2 regions of the Spartinivicinus marinus genome follow, and region 1 is predicted to be linked to the other one. Evidence: predicted binding sites of a transcription regulator. Region 1 holds the regulator's gene; the other holds the start of a gene.

Region 1 (3,432 bases):
GCTCGGTGGCCTCGCCTAAATAATCCTTCGCTTTGAGTATATACCACTTTATTTTTACACCTAAAAGTGATTCATCCCTTCGCTTTGGGTATTATTGTTTATTACGAATTTCTTTTAGGGGATTATTCCACTAGCTCTGGGCTGTTTTCGCTAGCGATTATTGTGGGAGGGAAGTGACAAATAAAACAGCTGCCCTTACCGAGTTCACTTTGTATTTCTAAGTGAGCGTTATGTCTGATCAGTACATGCTTCACAATAGCCAGGCCAAGCCCTGTACCACCAGTGTTAATTGAGCGACTAGGGTCTGCTCGATAAAACCGCTCGGTGAGACGTGGGATATGCTTGGGATCAATACCAATTCCATCATCCATCACCGAAAGGTGCCCGCCATCCTCATCTTCCCACCAATGTACATTAATTTGCCCAGCAGCAGGTGTGTATTTAACGCTATTAAAGATTAGGTTCGAGATAGCACTATGCAGCTCGCGGTCATGTCCTAACAGTGTTGCACCTTCTGGACAAACCAATTGGATATGATGGCAACGGTCACCACTGAGCGCCTTGGCATCACTAATGATGTTTGACAAGATCTTCTGTAAGTAAATTGGCTTTAAGTCAGCCTGTCGATCGCTGGTTTCTAGACGTGATAACAGGAGTAAGTCACTGACCAGATTTTCCATTCGATCTGACTGCTGCTGCATTTGCTGCAAAGCACGTATCCAGCGTTCAGGTAAAATATCAGCGTTATCCAGCAAGGTTTCCAGATAACCTCTGATCACTGTGAGAGGGGTTCTTAGCTCGTGGGACACATTTGCTACAAAGTCTTTTCGCATTTGCTCCAGATTATGCAGCCGGGTAATGTCCCGTACTAACAACAAGCGATCATTGCGACCAAACAGCGTAATATTGAATTGTAAGATGAGCTGGTCATTGATGGGGGAGGGAACTTCCAGCGCTTCTTGGTACTCTTTTCTGTCGAAATACCTGGAGAATGCTGGCTCTCTGATCAGGTTTGTGATTAGCTGCCCTTGATCTACAGGGCTCTTAAAACCGAGCATGGTTTCAGCAGCTTGGTTCCACCACTCCAGGTTGCCCTGATTATCAACCATAATCACAGCATCATTCAGTGCTGCAGTAGACTCTTGAACACGGTCAATCACTGCTTGTAGCCGGGCACGCGCTTTTTGGTCGCGGCGCTGCAGCCGGTAGATAGCATCAAAAATATCTCCCCAGATACCACGACTTTCTGGTGGCTCTAGGTGATTGTGCTCACTCTCTTGAAGCCAATGGCTGAGGCGAAAAACCTGTAACAATGTCCAGCTAAGGTATCCAGCTAAGACAATTGCTAAAACCCAGGCTACTTCTCCGATAGCTACTCCAAACAACACACTGACTATTACAGTGATAGCGAGTCGCTGAATAATTTCGCCTTGCCAGTTAACTTTCACCGCTAAGCCTTAGTTGAGAACCTATAGCCAGTGCCCCTAACAGTCTGAATAAAGCGGTCATGGCCGGTGCCTAATGCTTTACGCAGCCGCCTGATATGGACATCAACGGTACGCTCTTCAACGTACACATTGCCGCCCCACACTTGGTCCAATAACTGGCCTCGGGTATAGGCTCGCTCTTGATGTGTCATAAAGAACTGCAACAGACGGTACTCAGTAGGTCCCATTTCAGTCGGCTTACCGTTAATACTTACCCGGTGACTGATTGGGTCCAGCTCAAGTCCTTCAACCCTGATGGGCTCTTGAGGTTCGTGAGCGCCAGAACGTCTCAATACTGCTTTCAAACGGGCAACCAGTTCTCTGGGGGAGAATGGTTTGGTGATGTAGTCATCTGCTCCCACTTCCAGGCCCTGAATTTTATTATCTTCTTCACCTTTGGCGGTTAACATGATGATGGGAATATTGGCCGTAATTTCATCACGGCGGAGCCGTCTAGCCAATTCAATCCCACTGGTTCCTGGTAGCATCCAATCAAGCAAAATCAGATCGGGTTTCTTGTCGATCATGATGCTATGAGCATCTTGCGTGTTATCTGCTTCCAGACATTCGTAGCCAGCCATTTCGAGTGCGACTGCAATCATTTCTCGGATGGGGGCCTCATCGTCCACTATGAGTATTTTTTTGCCAACCATTTTCAAGCCTTCTCTCGCTTTCAAGTTGTCAGCAGAGCATTACACAGTCTTTATGTTACATTTGAATGACATTCGTGTGGCTCTGCCCTGAAAGTGTTTCCAATCCATGAGTTTTATGACTGTGGCTCAATACCACAGTGAGAAGTTTTCCTAGTGATTACCTGCTATTAATTCCTCCTTCCTGAGGAAGAGGGAGCTAATAAGGTAAAACTAAGAAACAGCACTATCACAAACTATTCCAACAAAGACAAACATGCCTGCCCAGTGATTGTTTAAAAATGCTTTAAAGCATTGGGACCGGTCACGATCTTTGATTAAGTACTGCTGATAGATAAACAGCCCAGCCATTAAACCGATGCCAATAAAGAACAGCCAACCACGCTGAAATAAATAGCCTACCCCTGATAACAAAGCTAGAGTAATTATTTGTAATAAGCCAATCATAAGTTTATCAGCTTTCCCAAATAAAATAGCAGTAGATTTGACGCCTATTTTTAAATCATCGTCTCTATCTACCATGGCATAAGCCGTATCGTAGGCTACTGTCCATGCTAAATTAGCCCAGAAAAGTAACCAGATAGCGTGGTTTAGCTCTCCAGTTTGAGCAGTATAGGCCATAGGAATCGACCAGGAAAAAGCAGCCCCTAATACAATTTGTGGAAAATGAGTGTAGCGCTTCATAAAGGGGTAACTAATGGCTAAAGCCAAGGCACCAAAGCTTAGTAAAATCGTCAGCTGATTGGTAAATAGCACCAGTATCAGCGCAATAATACAAAGGGCTACAAAGCAACCCATTGCTTCCTTCAGCGTCATCGCACCAGTAACCAGTGGCCGATTTTGGGTTCGCTTAACATGACCATCAAAGTGACGATCAGCAATATCGTTAATTACACAACCTGCGCTGCGCATCACTGTGACACCTAAGCAAAAAATAATAATCAGGTGCCAATCTGGCAGGCCATCAGCAGCTAGCCATAAACTCCAAAGGGTTGGCCAAAGCAGCAAGTAAATACCAATGGGGCGGTTTAAGCGGGTGATACTCAGAAATGCATTGAGTTTGTTAGAAGAGCTACTGGTTAGTTCCATCCTGTTAGTCACTATCAATAAGCATTGTTATGTTAGTTGCTGTAATGAAAAAATCGTAGGTAAAAATAGTTCGCTTACAGCTAGTTGCCGCTGGTTAATGATAAATACAGATTGCCTGCCCCAACAGTCTTGATTAATAGTTGAGTGCGTTATTGTTGAGGGTATGGGTAATGTTTGCAATTGCTCATGACTAAAGTGAGCGTACT
Region 2 (3,432 bases), 2.9 Mb from region 1:
AAATTATTGGGCTGGTCACAAACATAGCCCCATATTTCAGGCTAAAAAACAGACAGCACTCATCGCATTAAAACACATACTACAAACAAGTTTGCTTTTTGGAGTTTCATTATAGTTCAAAAAAGCTATGCCTTTCCTTCTAGCTAGGGCTGAGGAAAGGCAACAGTATTATTAGCTACTCCTTATCTTAAAACAGACTTCAGTTTTTGCCCAATATCCGTATGGTGTTGAATGGTTGCAAAACTTTTGGTTAGTGACTCTGGGCCATAAGCCAGCACAGCAACTGGCGTATGAGTATGAGTGCCCGTTCCCCAAACCACGTTTTGTTGTTCTGCTAGCTCACGACCTAATAAGTTAAGCTTTACCTCATCACCATATACATAAAATGCAGTAAAGTCAGAGACTTTAGGAAATTGCTTCAAGCTAAGGTATTTGTGATCTGGCTGATAATAGGGGTTTTGGGCTGTAGCTAAAATTCGTTCAGCCTGTGCGTTGGTAATTTTAAACTCACTGTTTGCATTAACTATCTTCACTAATGCTTTTGCATCTTGCTGATTTTTAGGCAACGCCCAAAACTCTGCAAACATAGTACTAAAGCTTTTTTGTTGACTGTACAGCTTATCTAAAATAGTTGGACTACCAAAGTTAAAGTTAGGTTTAAACTTGACGTTTTTAAATGCATTGCCAGATAAGGTTGATGCTTTTGGTAAGTTTGCAGCAGAATAGCTAAAACCAAAAGATCCTGTTTCATGATCTGCTGTTAATACCACCAGAGTATCATTGCGGTCTTTCGCCCAATCCAGTACAGCTGCAATGGCCTCATCAAACTTAAGCATTTCATGCAACATAGTACCAGCATCATTATTATGACCAGCCCAATCGATTTGGCCACCTTCTATCATCAAAAAGAAACCATCTGGATCATTTGATAATATTGCCAATGCTTTTTCAGTCATTTCCCTCAAACTCGGTTCACGCCGCGCGAGGTCACTCTTTACCTTGCTATAAGCAATACCATCCAGCATACCTGAACTACTGAAAAGTCCTAATACTTTGCCATTATCAGAAGCTGCTGTTAGTTGATCACGATTAAAAGCTAACTGGTAACCCGCTTGCTTAGCTTCAGCCACCAGGTTTCGATTATCTTTTCGTTTTGATTTTAAGCTAATCGTGTCGCCTACCATAGCAGTTACTTGATCATGTAACTTACCCGCCTTAGCAGCATCTTTGGGAATCCAGTGACGTAGCCCACCGGAAAGCATGACATCAGGTGCTGTTGCCAACATATCCTCTGCAATTTTATTTTCCAGCGATCGATGAGGCTGATGAGCAGCAAAGGATGCAGGTGTTGCATGTGTTAAGCGCGTATCAGAAACCAAACCAGTAGCTTTACCAGCTTTTTTAGCCTGCTCTAATACAGTTTCAACCGCATTTCCTTGATCGTCTAAACCAATCATTTCAGAACCGGCAGGTAAACCGGTGGCTAACTGAGTGGCCGAGCTGGCTGAATCAACCACAATGGCTCCCGCGGGATTATGCATTGACAGCCCAACCACTCCCCTATCTGCCAATTGAGCCATCGCCGTTTTACCTTGCGGATAAATGGAATGAGGGGCTTGTCTTGCATAAGCTTCCAACAAGCCAACCTGTTGCGGCCCCATTCCATCACCAATTAAAAAAATTACATTCTTTACCTTACTTTCAGCTGAAAATACCGTCGAAGTGCTTAGCACACAGGCAGAGGCTAAACACCCCCTTGCCAGCCACTTGAATACTTTTTTTATACTTTTATCGTTACTCACGCTACTACTCCCCTTTAAGTTAAGCGTTACAACTCAGCCAACACTGCATTTGGCTAATTAACTAACATTTATTGTCTGTTTTTAATTTACTGACTGAAGGGGTGATGGTAAAGAGGTCATCATGTAAATTTCATAGAATATTCATAAACCCAAGCCGGGTTTATTTCATATAGCTGTCATGTTATTTTTTTATAGTAGATTTAGGAAAGTGTATTTAAAATACCAAGCATTATTGTTAGACAATACTTATTTCAGCCGTCTTCATATAGTAATTAGAAACTAGGGGTTTTTTAACTATCCGGCTACACTATCTTAAAGCCTTCATGACTTTTTACTAGGAGTATTACTTGTACTGTGACTAAACTGATTGGTAGGATAAGCCCAACACTAAAATAGGTTATTTGTCGTCTGCCGGACGCTGTAGCAGCCGCTAACTAATAAGGAACATAATAATGCAGGAGCAACCAAAGAGTTACAGCAATCAGCGCAAATACATTGGCAAAGTCCAAGGCGTCATCTTTGATCTCGCTGGCACTCTCATCGACTTTGGCGCAATGGCACCAGTTGAAGCATTGCAAGCAACATTTGCTGACCATCATATTGACATACCTGAACCACTTCTTCGTCAATTAAGTACCTCTGATTACCAACAACAATTAAAACAATTGTTAGATGAAGGAACGGTGAGTGAAGCCTGGTCAAACCAATATGGTCGACTACCCAGTCATGAAGACTTAGAAAACTTACAACAACAGTTTATTCCTCATCAGATCAAGTCTATTTTAAATCACGCTGACTTAGTGCCTGACGCCATAGAGTTAGCTAAACACTTGCTTAAACAAGGCATTAAACTAGGTATCAATACAGACTACAGTCGTAGTTTAGTAGCAGACTTGCTACCAGAGCTACACAACAAAGGGTTAACCACAACGAGTGTTGTATGTGCTAATGAAGTATCCCGTGGTCGTCCTTACCCACATATGAGCTTAAAAAATGCAATTGAGCTTGATGTTGAGCATATCCATGCTTGTGTGAAAGTCGATGATACAGAAGCTGGCATCGAAGAAGGTTTAAATGCAGGTATGTGGACCGTAGCAGTGGCAGTCAGTGGTAATAAAATAGGCAAAAGACTTGAAGATTGGCAAGCCCTAGACAAGACTCAGCAAGATACGCTAAGAAGCCCAGTGACAATTCAACTGTATCGTGCTGGAGCCCATTATGTGATTGACACCATTAAGGATCTTCCCGCTTGTTTAACCGATATAGAGCAACGCTTAAAAAGAGGGGAAAAACCTTAAAACCCACGCATTGAGTTTTGCATTTACCCTATCTGATGATTGGTTGGGTATTCCCCTCTGGGCAATACCCAACACGCTTATTACTTCACTATACTCATCCCAAATTATCCTTAACCTGTATCACCTATTAAACACCTTTTTTAATAGTGCATTGTTAATTATCTAAAATAAAAATAATCAAGTTATACCCATCATGAATCACTTTTAGGTGTAAAAATAAAGTGGTATATACTCAAAGCGAAGGATTATTTAGGCGAGGCCACCGAGCGATGAAGCCCCAGAAGTTTAGATAAACTAAATGATTGGAGTGAAGAACGACGGTAACAAAGCCC

What was found. Region 1 encodes PhoB, which activates phosphate uptake and scavenging genes when phosphate is short. Its sites were predicted from a motif close to TGTCATANNNNTGTCANA; they were not measured.
Region 2: OQE68_RS22855 (alkaline phosphatase) is a predicted target of PhoB. The motif match lies at 1,966-1,983, and genes of this name have one in related genera.

The regions. Positions count from the first base shown of each region.
Region 1 is NZ_JAPJZK010000001.1:2,218,776-2,222,207, reverse strand. It holds gene phoR (phosphate regulon sensor histidine kinase PhoR) at 123-1,448, opposite strand; gene phoB (phosphate regulon transcriptional regulator PhoB) at 1,451-2,140, opposite strand; gene ubiA (4-hydroxybenzoate octaprenyltransferase) at 2,351-3,226, opposite strand; gene OQE68_RS09995 (chorismate--pyruvate lyase family protein) at 3,254-3,432, opposite strand, start outside.
Region 2 is NZ_JAPJZK010000001.1:5,086,165-5,089,596, reverse strand. It holds gene OQE68_RS22855 (alkaline phosphatase) at 183-1,802, opposite strand; gene phnX (phosphonoacetaldehyde hydrolase) at 2,255-3,100, shown strand.